One region of the Planococcus sp. SE5232 genome, then DNA from elsewhere that is predicted to be linked to it. Evidence: a T-box and tRNA genes for the amino acid it is inferred to sense, from the RefSeq annotation. Region 1 holds a T-box; the other holds one or more tRNA genes.
The links. The T-box of region 1 lies ahead of ACRC6Q_RS10920 (valine--tRNA ligase). A T-box ahead of a tRNA ligase gene usually reads a tRNA of that ligase, here a tRNA-Val.
Positions count from the first base shown of each region.

Region 2: it encodes a tRNA-Val, which carries the amino acid that the T-box ahead of ACRC6Q_RS10920 (valine--tRNA ligase) is inferred to sense. The anticodon was not compared.

Region 1 is NZ_JBOGCP010000002.1:419,072-426,212, forward strand. It holds gene ACRC6Q_RS10920 (valine--tRNA ligase) at 1-2,582, opposite strand, end outside; T-box leader at 2,633-2,854, opposite strand; gene ACRC6Q_RS10925 (AbrB family transcriptional regulator) at 2,876-3,928, opposite strand; gene hemL (glutamate-1-semialdehyde 2,1-aminomutase) at 4,399-5,685, opposite strand; gene hemB (porphobilinogen synthase) at 5,682-6,665, opposite strand; gene ACRC6Q_RS10940 (uroporphyrinogen-III synthase) at 6,662-7,141, opposite strand, start outside.
Region 2 is NZ_JBOGCP010000001.1:1,282,601-1,289,741, reverse strand. It holds gene ACRC6Q_RS05990 (Gfo/Idh/MocA family protein) at 1-870, opposite strand, end outside; gene ACRC6Q_RS05985 (hypothetical protein) at 987-1,130, shown strand; gene ACRC6Q_RS05980 (thermonuclease family protein) at 1,325-2,056, shown strand; tRNA gene ACRC6Q_RS05975 (tRNA-Val) at 2,185-2,257, shown strand; gene ACRC6Q_RS05970 (YolD-like family protein) at 2,522-2,884, opposite strand; gene ACRC6Q_RS05965 (UV damage repair protein UvrX) at 2,898-4,157, opposite strand; gene ACRC6Q_RS05960 (TRAP transporter permease) at 4,660-6,693, opposite strand; gene ACRC6Q_RS05955 (DUF1850 domain-containing protein) at 6,683-7,141, opposite strand, start outside.

The DNA of each region.
Region 1 (7,141 bases):
ACGTAATCGGCTTGCTTCGCACGTTCCTCTGCGACCACGGCTTCAGGTGCTTTGGAAACAAAGCGTTCATTCGACAACTTACCGCTGACGAGTTTCACTTCTTTCGCCCATTTTTCCAGTTCCTTGTTCAGACGCGCAAGCTCTGCATCGATATCGATCAAGCCTTCAAGCGGCATGAACAACTCAGCACCGGACACGACAGCTGACATCGACTTTTCAGGAGCTTCGATGTTTTGGCCGATCGTCAAGGTTTCCGGGTTGCAGAAACGTTCGATGTACGCTGCGTTCGCTTCAAGCACGGCATGTGTATTTGCGTCTTTCGCTGAAATCGTCAATGGCACTTTCTTGCTCATCGGCGACTGCACTTCTGCGCGGATCGTCCGCACTGAACGGATGACATCCATCAACAGCTTCATGCTTGAAGACTGGCTTTGGTCCGTCAGGGAATCATCCACTGTCGGCCATGCGGCGATCGTGATCGATTCGCCCTGATGCGGCAGGTTCTGCCAGATTTCTTCTGTAATGAACGGCATGAACGGATGCAATAGGCGCATCGTGTTGTCCAATACATAGGCAAGAACCGAACGCGTCATGTTCTTCGCTTCTTCGTCTTCACCGTATAATGGCAGTTTCGACATTTCGATGTACCAGTCACAGAAATCGTCCCAGATGAAGTTGTAAAGCGAGCGTCCCACTTCACCGAATTCGTAGCGTTCTGCAAGTTCCGTCACCTGTTCGATGGTTTCATTCAAACGGGTCAGGATCCATGAATCGGCTACGGATTTCTTGCCGGACAAATCGATTTGGTCGTACGTCATGCCTTCCATGTTCATCAATGCGAAACGGGAAGCATTCCAGATTTTATTGGCAAAGTTCCAAACGGACTCGACTTTGTCGTTCGAGTAGCGTAGATCCTGGCCAGGAGATGATGCGGTCGCCAGGAAGTAGCGCAGCGAATCCGCTCCGTATTCCGAAATGACATCCATCGGATCGACGCCGTTGCCGAGCGATTTGGACATTTTGCGTCCTTCCGCGTCACGTACGAGACCATGGATCAACACGTCTTTAAACGGTTTTTCACCAGTGAATTCAAGCGCCTGGAAAATCATGCGGGATACCCAGAAATTGATGATATCGTAACCCGTAACCAACGCATCGGTCGGATAGTAGCGGCTCAAATCATCGTTTTCTTCCGGCCAGCCGAGTGTCGAGAACGGCCATAGGGCAGATGAGAACCACGTATCCAGAACGTCTTCATCCTGCGTCCAGTTTTCAGCGTCAGCTGGTGCTTCATGACCTACGTAGATTTCGCCTGTTTCGTTATGGTACCAGGCTGGAATCTGATGTCCCCACCAAAGTTGGCGCGAAATACACCAGTCGCGGATGTTTTCCATCCAGTGCAGGTACGTCTTCTCGAAACGATCCGGTACGAAGTTGACGCCCGCATCTGTTTTCTGCGCTTCCACCGAAGCCGCAGCTAAAGGCTGCATGTCAACGAACCATTGTGTCGACAGGTAAGGCTCGACAACAGCCCCGCTGCGTTCTGAATGGCCAACTGAATGCAGGTGCTCTTCGATTTTGAATAGAACATCCAGGTCCTGCAGGTCTTTGATGATCTGCTTGCGGCATTCGAAACGGTCAAGCCCTTCGTATTTCCCGGCGTTTTCATTCATCGAACCGTCTTCGTGCATGATCAGGACGCGTTCCAAATTGTGGCGATTGCCGATTTCAAAGTCATTCGGGTCGTGGGCAGGCGTAATTTTAACAGCGCCGCTTCCGAATTCCATGTCTACATAATCGTCCGCAACAATTTCCATTTCACGGCCGATGATCGGAAGAATGACTTTTTTGCCGATTAAATGCTGGTAGCGCTCGTCTTTCGGGTGAACCGCTACCGCTGTATCGCCAAGCATCGTTTCCGGACGGGTAGTCGCGATTTCAATGTGGCCGCTGCCGTCTGCTAGCGGATAACGCATATGATAGAACGCACCTTGTACGTCTTTGTAGATAACTTCAATATCCGAAATGGCGGTTTTCGTCGCCGGATCCCAGTTGATGATGTACTTGCCGCGGTAGATCAGTTTTTTCTCGTATAATTTCACGAACACTTCGCGTACTGCTTTTGACAAACCATCATCCAATGTGAAGCGCTCACGGGAATAATCGAGGCCTAGGCCCAGTTTTGACCATTGCTCACGGATATGGCCAGCGTACTGGTCTTTCCATTTCCATGATTCTTCAAGAAATGCTTCACGGCCCAAATCGTAGCGTGAACGCCCTTCTTCTTTCAGTTTGCCTTCCACTTTCGCCTGCGTCGCGATGCCGGCGTGGTCCATTCCTGGAAGCCACAGTGCGTCAAAGCCCTGCATGCGTTTCATACGCGTCATGATATCCTGCAAAGTTGTATCCCAGGCATGCCCTAAATGCAGCTTTCCGGTAACGTTCGGCGGGGGAATCACAATGGTATACGGCGTTTTGCCGCTTTCCGGTTTCGCTTCGAAGAATTTGTTGTTGACCCACCAATCATAACGCCCTTTTTCAATCGATTGCGGATCATACTTAGTCGACATCTGTTCAGTCATTGGAATTCCTCCTCTAATTTCTGGCACAACGCAAAAAACTCCTGTCGTCTGTAAAGGACGAAGGAGTTTTTCGCGGTACCACCTTTATACACAGGTCCATTTGCAGACCTGGCTCTCAAGTTTCATAACGGATGTTAAGTCCGGTTCCCGCTACTCAGTTCACGGCAACTGCTCCGAGGTGACATTCAAATATGTGTCCATGAAAGCCTCTCACCAATCGGCCTTCTCTCTGAAATGCACGCACATTCTACTATCCTCTTCAACGCATGATTATCTAATTACCCTTATTGTACTCAATATCCGCTTTTAGCGTCAAGTTTTTTTACAATGTAAGACACAAGCGGCGCCGCCACCAGCAGGATGAAGAACAAACGGAACAGCTGGAAGCCGGTGATGAGTGCCACATCTCCTCCAACGGCGAGCGCCGTGATCGCCATTTCGGCGATGCCGCCGGGTGCTGCGCTAAGGAAAAAGTCGAGGAATATGTATTCCGGCAGCCAAGCCGTTAACACGAATGCTATCAAGATCGTAAAGCCGATCAGCAGGATATTATTCAAAACAATCGCAGCACCCAAACGGAACGTCAGCTTATCGCCGATCCCTTCCATCTGCAAACCGAGATTCGCTCCGATACACACTTGCGCGATCGCAATCAACCAGTACGGCATATCGATCAGGACATCGCCTGAAACCGTCTGTACGACGGCCATCGTGAGAATTGGCGCCAGCAGTTCAGCAGCCGGAAAGCCGATTTTTTTCATGCCGGCGTAAAGTGCCCATCCAACAACGAACGCCATAACGAATAACAGCGGTGAAAACGCAAAAAGCTGCTGTTCCATTTCTCCGGCACCTCTGCCGTTCAGGAAAATCGTCAGGAACGGCACAAGGGTCACCACCATGAAAATCCGGATCGTCTGCATCATCGTCACGACGGTGATGTTTGCTGATTTGACATCTTCTGCAATAACCACCATCTGCGCCAAGCCGCCGGGAATCGAACCAAGCAAACTGGTCGCCAGGCTTTCGCGGACCATGCGCTTGAACAACAAGCCGAGCCCAATCGACAGCGCCACGACCGAAACCGTCATGAACGCCATGTACGGCAAATCCACTACCATCAACAGCACCGCATCCCGCGTAAACGAGGAACCGATCTGCACGCCGAGCATCACCAGACCCGCTGTCCGCAGAATTTTTGGCCAGTATAAAGGGATTTTCGTAAATTGATTGACCAGCAGCAAGGCGAACATCGGCCCGAGCAGCCAAGGCAGAAACATCCCGACCGCTTCAAACACCGCTCCCGCTGCCGTCGCAATGAGTGCGGTCACTCCAAATGCCCTCACCATCATCCCTCCTTTTTCCAAGCGCTGTTAGTTCTTTCTATGTTACACGAAAGTTCGCTATTCGTGGTCAGTAGATGTTTTCCGCATATAGTCTTTCTATTTATCGATAACCGAAAAAAAGCGCTGAAGCGTCTGGGTCATCCAGATACTTCAGCGCTCTTAACTATTTTTAATTAACGAACTTACCTAATGTCCACAAACCATAAACTATTCTGTAAAGCCAGCACATCTTATATTACTTCTACCTAAAGGATATGAAGCAACACAGCGGAGACTCCCGCGGAATAGCGACGTGCCGAAATCCACTCGGGCGTTTAGCCCGAGTTAGTTCGGCGCAAGCCCGTAGGAAAGATACGGCCGAAAGGAATTCGGGCCGTATCTTTGCGACGAAGCTAGCGCAGCGATGCAGGAGCACCGGGTTTTTAGGAACTGTGTTGCGGAATATCCTCAAACAAAACTACCATCAAACTTTATTAACGTGCCAACTTAGCAAATACGGTATGGAATGCTTCCACGGTTTTTGCAATATGCTCTTCCGTGTGGGCAGTCGAAAGGAACATGCCTTCAAACTGGGACGGCGGCAGGAAAATGCCTTCTTCCGCCATCAAGCGGTAATAGTCCGCGAACAACTCGGTGTCCGAAGTTTTTGCTGTTTCGAAATCGACTACCTCTTCGTTTGTGAAGAAGAACCCGATCATCGAACCTGCACGGTTGACGGTATGCGGGATATTGTATTTCGTCGCCGCTTCACGGAAACCTTTTTCAAGCTGGTCGCCGCGTTCGATGAACACGTCGTAACTTTCTTCCGTCAGACGGGACAAGGTTTCAAAGCCTGCACGCATCGCCAATGGGTTACCTGACAAGGTGCCAGCCTGATAGATCGATCCGCTTGGTGCAACCTGCTGCATGATTTCACGTTTGCCGCCGAACGCACCGACCGGCAATCCGCCGCCGATGACTTTGCCGAGGCAAGTCATGTCCGGCGTTACGCCGAAATAGCCTTGTGCGCAATTGAAGCCGACACGGAAACCGGTCATGACTTCATCAAAAATCAAAATCGTGCCGTTTTCGTGCGTCAAATTGCGAAGCTCCGTCAAGAAGCCTTCATTTGGCGGCACAACGCCCATATTGCCGGCAACCGGTTCTACAATAACGGCAGCCAAATCGTCGCCGTATTCCTGGAAAGCTAAACGGACACTTTCAAGGTCGTTGTATGGAACCGTGATGGTGTTTTTAGCGATCGATGCGGGAACACCCGGTGAATCCGGCAAGCCCAACGTCGCGACGCCTGAACCTGCTTTGATCAGCAAGCTGTCGCCGTGGCCGTGGTAGCAGCCTTCAAATTTCAAAATCTTATCGCGGCCGGTATAGCCACGTGCTACGCGCAATGCGCTCATCGTCGCTTCCGTGCCGGAAGATACCATGCGGACCATTTCAATCGAAGGAACGCGTTCCATGACCAATTTCGCCATGGTGTTTTCAAGTTCAGTCGGTGCGCCGAATGATGTTCCAAGCGCTGCCGTTTCCTGAATCGCTTTGACGACTTCCGGATGGGCATGGCCCAGAATCAGCGGCCCCCATGACAGGACGTAATCGATATACGTATTGCCATCGATGTCCGTGATGGTCGCTCCGCTGCCGGATTGCATGAAGATCGGATCCATATTGACCGATTTAAACGCACGGACCGGGCTGTTGACGCCGCCCGGCATTAGTTTCTTCGCTTCTGTGAATGCTGCCAATGATTTTTCGTATGTCATTTAGTTCCCTCCAACCAGCGTGCTGCATCTTTTGCGTGATAGGTCATTACGATATCCGCTCCTGCGCGCTTCATGCTCAATAAGGTTTCCAAAACAATCTTCTCTTCATCGATCCAGCCGTTCGCCGCTGCTGCTTTGACCATGGCGTATTCGCCTGAAACATTATAAGCGACAATCGGAATATCGAAATTATCGCGGACTTCGCGGATGATGTCCAAATAAGACAATGCCGGTTTGACGATCATGAAATCTGCGCCTTCTTGAACGTCAGAAGTTGCTTCACGCAATGCTTCCATGCGGTTTGCCGGATCCATCTGGTAGGTTTTGCGGTCGCCGAATTGAGGCGTTGAATGAGCCGCTTCACGGAAAGGTCCGTAATAAGCGGAAGAATATTTGACGCCATAAGACATAATCGGCGTATTTTCAAAGCCTGCCTGGTCCAAGCCGTAGCGGATCGCTGCAACAAACCCGTCCATCATATTCGACGGGGCGATGATGTCGGCTCCTGCTTTTGCCTGAGAGACTGCAGTACGCGCCAACAGATCCAAAGATTCGTCGTTCAGGATAACGCCGTTTTCGATGACGCCGCAATGGCCGTGATCGGTGTATTGGCATAGGCACGTATCAGCGATGACCACAAGTTCCGGATGGCGATTTTTTGCAAAACGGATCGCTTCCTGCGTGATGCCGTGATCGTGATAAGCTTGTGTGCCGACTGCGTCTTTTTCGTTCGGTACGCCGAAAAGAATGACAGAAGGAATTCCAAGATCCACGACTTCATCCAGTTCTTCACCCAATTTATCCAGTGAATAATGGTAAACACCTGGCATTGATGAAATCTCATGTTTGATGTTCTCGCCTTCAACGACAAAAATCGGATAAATGAAATCCTCTTTATGTAAGCTCGTTTCGCGGACCATCGACCGGATATTGGCAGAACCGCGTAAACGGCGGTGACGGTTAAAATTCAATTCTTTCATTTCGGTAAACTTCCTTTCGCTATTTCATTGATGACTTCCAAATAGGTATATTTTTTAGGTGTGAAATCCACAGTTCCGCCGTTTGCCTCAATGGCTTGTTTTGTGACGTGTCCAATGGCAGCGGTGCGGATATCCGACCAGTCTCCTCCTGCCTGCCGGTATGCCGACACGGCAGAGGGACTGGCGAATAGGATGGTGACATTTTTCAGGTTCGCCAGTTTTTTTGCATTGTTCAAATCCAGCACGGTATCGTAAACCGTCCACTCATCCACTTGCATGTGCATCGAAGCAATGGTGTTTTTCGCTAAATTGCCTTTGATGAACAGGCAGTTGACTTTACCGGATACAACCGGAAACTCCTGGATGAAATGGTCGGCACTAAAAACCCGCGGTATAAAGTCAACGGTGTAGCCATGTTGCTGCAGTACGGCAGCCGTCTGGTCCCCGACAGCCGCAATTTTTGCCGTCACGTTTTC
Region 2 (7,141 bases), on a different contig from region 1:
ATTGACCAAAAGGGTCGATTGATTGTTCATTTCCTCAAAAAGCGAAGGGACATCATCGAATTCATTGATCAATTGGCGATCTTCGCCTTTTGCCGATTCATAAAGATCTGACCAGTTCTCTAGCGTCAGAACTCCTCGCTCACCGTAAACCTTGAACTGCAGCAACTCTTTTTGTCCGATGCCGCTGATGCCTGTCACCAGAAAAGGAATCTGGTCGCGGGTAAGCCCATGGGCGATCAATCCGGTTTCACATTTTTCAACTTCTTCCGGATAGCTGATGTGATGGGAGGTAAATGATAAGTCACCGAAAAGCCGGTTCATCAATTGAAAATAATGGGGAAAGACTTCACGGACAAAGCCTCCCTGACTTCTCGACCCGATCCAAGGATTCTGCTGCCACAATCTTGGCCAATCGGGGAAAAAGGTCTGCAGTTCGATCCGGACTATTTTTCCGATGTGGCCGCTCTTGACGCGCTTAGCCATTTCGCGGACTGCCGGTTTATACATCAACGGAAAATGCATAGCCGTTTGGATGCGATTATCCTGCGCAGCAGCTGCCATCATTTCGCCGCCTTCCACATTCTGCGCCAATGGTTTTTCACATAAGATATTGATCCCAGCACTGGCTGCAAGTTCGGCGATTTCGGCATGAAAAGCTGGCGGTGTCGCAATATAGACCCAGTTGATATCCGAATGGAGAACTTCCTCCACTGATTTCGCCATCGGAATTCCGTAGGTTTCGCTGATTTGTGTGAGCCGTTCCGTCTGTTGATCGTATACTGCTCTGATCTCTATATGGCCTTCCTGCTGAATCTGTTTAATGATCCGTTCGCCAACAATTCCCGCTCCAATGATGCCCATTGAAATCATTTAGAATCTCTCCTTTTAAGGCCTTCCGGCTTTTTTTACGCTGTTTGTTTATTAGTGTAACCTTTGGGGGTATAGAATAGTCAAACAATACCACTACCGTCTGAGGAGGAAATATGATGAATAAACAATTGAATTGGTGGGAACCTATTTTCACAGGAGAACTGGAAGTCGGGGTCAATAAAGAAAAGCTTGAAAGCCTTACCGAAGAGTCCATCTTGTATTACGACGAAGCTGCGCAGCAAACGGAGCCAGCACTTTAATTGCTGAAGTCTATAAACGACCATTGCCGCTGCCATACATAAAAACGCCTTCTTCAATTTGGAATTGAGAGAGGCGTTTTACTATGCCGTTTTTTAGGAAGACCGCTTCCGCACAGAGATGCATAACCAGCTGTCTGATTGCCACAAAGCTCACTATTCCATATAATGATGAGGAAACGAAAGCAGGGATCCTTATGAAATTGAAACTTATATTACTGACTCTATTCTTCCTCTCAGGCTGCGGCATGTTGGAGACGACGGACACCGCTGGCACGACCGACCAGATCGATGTGGAAGTGACACAGGTCATTGATGGCGACACCATCAAAATCATCTATGAGGGTGAAGAAGTGACTGTCCGCTATCTGTTGATGGATACACCGGAAACCAATCATCCACGCCTGGGCGAACAGCCTCTCGGCAAAGAAGCCACTGAAGAAAACAAACGGCTGATTGAATCGGGCGATGTATCGATCGAATTCGACGTCGGCGACCGCTTTGACGACTACGACCGCTTGCTGGCCTATATTTATGTGGATGGCGAAAGTGTACAGGAACAGCTGATTGAATCCGGACTTGCCAGAGTCGCCTATGTGTTCCCGCCAAATACCCGCTACCTCGATGACTTCGAGCAAGCGGAACAAATTGCGAGAGACAAGGAAGCAGGCATTTGGCAATACGAAAACTATTCCACTGACCGGGGCTTCAACTCAGATGTCTTCGGACAAGATTCAACCGGAAATAACAGCCCTGCCACTGAAGAGCCGACTCAAGGCGATTGCGCGATCAAAGGCAACATCAACCGCAGCGGCAATAAAATCTATCATATGCCGAGCGATTCCTCCTACGAGCAAACCAATCCGGAAGAATGGTTCTGCACTGAACAAGAAGCACAAGATGCCGGTTTCCGGGGTGTTGGCCAGTAGGACAAAGGCTCTTCATCTAGCTTTTTTCCGCCTGGATGCCTGATGAAATGCAGACCGTATTTTTCTTCTCCAAAAACTATTGACTTTTTCCGTGGACAAGATATACTTATATTTGTCCTGGAAATTGAGATTCCTTAGCTCAGCTGGGAGAGCGCTACCTTGACAGGGTAGAGGTCGCTGGTTCGAGCCCAGTAGGAATCATACGTGTTAAATTGAAAAACCGCGCAGCCTCATTGGCTGCTCGGTTTTTTTGTGCTCCATATTTTTCAATCTGCGGGCAGCGAGCCGAAAAAAACAGCGGACCCATCCTCAAATTAAAAACAATAATAGGACAATCAGTAAAATACCACCATAGAAATAGAATCCATCTTGAAAGCTTATGCTCTCTTCGCCAAAGAAATACAAATTTAACTGCTTCATTTCATCATCCCTTTTTTAAATTTCTCTAAGAAGCGATTCCTACTTTCATTCAACCGTCACAATCGAAACCACTTCATCCATCGGCAGCCTGTGCTTTTCAGCTTGATCTCCGTAAATCAACATACGGCTTCTTGCATCGATGCCTTCAATCGTTCCCCTGTGCTCATAGATTACTCCGTCCTTCCAGCTGTGGATAAGGACTTCGCATTGGCGTTTCAGTGCAATGTCCATCTCCTCCTGGAGCAGCTGCAAGTCGTATTCGTTCAGGTCGGGTTTGGGTACCTTTTCGTCTTTTTCGTACCACTCCCGGATCATTTCGACATGTTCCGGCAGCATTAAAGCTGTCCATTTGATCTTTCCACGGTCTTTGATGTCGCCTACGGTCTTTAAATATTTATTGCGCTTCATCGGACCACTCCCCTTATTCTTTATTGTGTCCGCCAATCAGTTTCGTCCGCGCTATGGCTGTGCCTGCCTGGGTACCCGATATGCCCCGGTAAATCGCCGAATAGCCGTACTTTTTCCGGATGCTGTCCATGGCTGTTCCAAGACTTCTGTTTTCGAACTTCCGTTCATCAAAAAGGCTTAACTGCATGGATGATTCTTCTTCTAGGTTGCTGATGGACAGTGAAATCTGTCGGACGGGTTTGTGCTGGAAATGTTCTCTGAAAATCGCCTGGCAGACCTGATAAATCTTCAAGGTGTCATTTGTCGCTTCTTCAATAGAGCGCGAGCGGGAAAAGCCCCCACCGAAGGCAGTTTTGCTGTATGCGATGCCTAAATGTATCGTCCTCCCTGCACGGCGGGCTTGGCGCGTCCGCATCGCTACGTCTTCGCACATTTCCAGAAGGATTATCATGATGTCTTTTTCTTCTATGTAATCCCGATATAGAATCTGTCCTTTTCCATAACTGACCTGCCCCTCTATCAAGGGAGATCCCAGATCCGATAAATCGATGCCATTCGCGTGCTGATGCAGCTGATTGCCCAGAATCCCGAACCGCTCTTCCAACAGAGAGACATCCGCACTCGCCAGATCCCCCACACAAAAGATGCCCATGCTGTTCAGGGTCTTTTCCGTTCGTGATCCGATGCCCCACATTCTCCGCAGAGGCGCAACAGGCCATAACTTCGCTGCTACATCAGCATATGTCCAATAGGCAAAACCCGTTTCTTTCGCTTCCAGATCCAAAGCCAGCTTCGCCAGCAGCATATTGGGCCCTCCACCGACCGAGGAAGGCAGTTTGAAGTGATCCAGCAACTCCTGTTGAATGCGGCGCATGGTGACTTCAGGCGATCCCCATAACTTTTCAGTGCCTGTAAGTTCAATGAAACTTTCGTCCACGCTATAGATATGAATCGACTCTTTTGGCACATAAGTTCCCAATAACTCAGTGATGGCCATGGACTTCTCCAAATACAGCTTCATTTTCGGTTCAATCAGCAAGATGTCCGGATGGTTGGGGATTTCAAAAAGCCGCGTGCCGGTTTTCACACCAAAACGCTGCTTCATCATCGGTGAAGCAGCTAAAACCACGCTCCCCTTCCGCTCCTGATTCCCGACAATCGCAATACACACTTCCAGTGGATCCAACCCCAGCTCGACCGCAGAAACACTGGCATAAAATCCGCGCATGTCGATGCAGAATATAGAGCGTTCCGGCAGTTCATGTCCTTTCATCATCGCCACCTCCCTAAAGGGAACGTATGTTCTTATTCTATACCACCACTATGACAACAGCAATCCTTTTTGCGAAAATAAAAATTCCGGTCTTTGTTTTATTTAATTCGAAGGGGAACAGAAGCCGCTTTTCCAAGACTTTTCTGCTGTTTTCATTTCAGTCAACCCGGGATGGTTGGCCTTCAGCTTAGACAGAAGAATTGCCGCCTGAATCAACGAATTTTCTAACAACTTTACATTTGGCTGACCGCGTATTATGATAGTCCAAGTAAGAGATTTGACATCCATCGTTCTTATCAGCGCAACGGAAAACAGGACAGCAACTGTTCGCGCCCTGAAGGAATCATTGGGTGCCAAACCCACTGCAAGCTTTAGGAACAAAGTTTGCTTTGAAAAAGTCATCGCCTTCGGGTGATGGCTTTTTTCGTTTTTTTTTATATTTTTTATATGATAAAAAAACACAAAACCGGCCGGGCTAATGCCCGGCCGGTTTTGTGTTCAATTATGCTTCTGCTGTTTTAGCAGGTTTTTTATCGCGTGCCAGCCATTGGATTCCGAACAGAATCACAAATGCGACAGCACCGATTGTATCAGATAGGCCTTCCGGATAAATCAAAGCAAGTCCGGTTGCAAATGTCAGGATACGCTCGATCCAGTTTAGCTTCCGGTACCAATAACCGATCAGTCCCGCTCCGATAGCGATCATACCTGTCAGAGCCGTGATCAATACCCAGACCAGTTCCGGCCAGGTCGTATCGATCATTAGAAGGGCTGGTGACAAAACGAACATATACGGAATGATGAACGCTGCTATCGCCAGTTTAGCCGCGGTGAAACCGGTCCGTATCGGCTCACCACCCGAGATTCCTGAAGCCGCAAATGCTGCTAAAGCAACCGGAGGGGTGATATCGGCGATGATTCCGAAGTAAAATACGAATAAATGGGCAGATAAAGCGACCACAAGCGGCACCGCTGCTCCAACCGGCTCATCTATCATCAACAAAGTGATGATGGCTGGTGCCGCTATCGTTGAGGTAATGACATAGTTGGCGGTTGTCGGTGATCCCATACCCAGGACAATCGCTGCCAGCATCGTGAAGAATAGCGTCAGCAGGATATTTCCGCCTGAAGCGGAAACCAGCCCATTCGCCAAACTTAAACCAAGGCCGGTCTTTACAACGACCCCGACGATGATCCCTGCTGCCGCTGTTGCTGCTGCAACAGCCAGAGCAGTCCGAGCACCGTCAACCAACGCTAAGATGATGTCTTTGAAATTCAAGCGCGTTTCTTTATTGAAGGCACTGACAAAAATCGTCAGCAGAATCCCGTAAAGCGCTGCTTGCATAGTCGGAATACCAATCAATAGGAAGAAGATGATTGCAACAATCGGCAGGAGCAGGTAAATCTTTTTCAAGACTTCCTTGCGGTCCGGCATTTCTTCCGGTGAAAGGCCCTTTAAGCCGATTCGCTTGGCTTCGAAATGGGTCATGATCCAAACGCCTGTGAAATATAAAAGAGCCGGTATTGCAGCTGCTTTGGCAATTTCCCAGTAAGTCACTCCCCCGATAAATTCCACCATCAGGAAGGCTGCTGCCCCCATAATCGGGGGCATCAGCTGACCGCCGGTGGAAGCTGCTGCTTCCACCCCGCCGGCAAATTCTTTTTTATAGCCTAATTTTTTCATCATCGGAATCGTATAAGAACCCGATGTAACAACATTGGCAACAGAACTTCCGGAAATGGTTCCCTGCAGGGCACTTGAGAAAATCGCTACCTTGGCCGGTCCACCCGTTAAATTTCCGGCCAGGGATACAGCCAAGTCGTTAAAGTACTGTCCGACTCCCGTTTTCACCAGGAAGGAACCGAATAACAGGAAGGTGAAAATGAAAGTCGCCGATACGCCGATCGGTGTTCCCAATATTCCATCGGTGGTATAGAACATCAACTGAACGACTGAGTCCAGATCTTGTCCTCTATGACGCAGGAATCCTGGGAAATAAGGACCGAAAAAGGAATAGGCCAAAAACAAACTGGCAATGACCGTAATCGGCATTCCCACTGCACGCCTTGTCGCTTCAAGTGTCAGCAAGATCGCTAAAATACCGACGATCAAGTCCAATTCAGTGACCCGCCCCAGACGGAACACCAAATCGTCATACATGATCGGCCAATAGGCAGCTACGCCGATCGACAACAAGGCCAGGATATAATCGTACCAGGCAACTTTAAGGCGGTTTCCTTTACGTTTTCTGGCAGGAAACAATAGATAGATCAGGGATAAAGCAAATCCTAAGTGAATCGAGCGCTGAATATAGGCGGTGTATTGACCAAAAATTGCCGTATAAAGCTGGAATAGAGCAAATGCCAATAATCCGAAAAAGACCACATGTTTAATGATTCCGCTTAAATCCCGTGTATTGGATTCGGGATCATATCTTTGTAGGATTTCTTTCTGTTTTTCTTCTGAGATGTAGGATTCATCCTCTGGTGGAAGCTTTTGCTGTTCGCGTTCTTCTGGAGGCAACTTATCGCTCATCAAATCTCACTCCTTTTCTTAGTTGAAATAGGGATAAGCGCTCTACCCGAAAAGTATACGACTTACCTCTTTCAAGCGTTTTTTTCAAATCCATTTGACGCCCTTTAGTGCCAAATGACAGTCCTGCATCAACATCCCCTACAAACAGCCGGAATTCAGGAATTTTCTTCGTCATATTCTTGATGAAGTATTTACCGTCTTTTTCGACAAATGTCTCTCCTTCTCCTGCATTTGAAGGCATGCCAATATTAAAATCTTCGTATTCAAGCTCTGTCATCATCAGCTCATTGTTTTCCATTACTTTGTAGCTCTCGATGACTTCCGACAGATGGATTGAATGCGTATACCTGATTTGGAAATACGGACTTTCCACCGGTAGATAAGCCGCTGTTTCTTCAGTCTGATTATCGATAAATACATAATGCTTATGGAAAGGGAAGAATGCGAT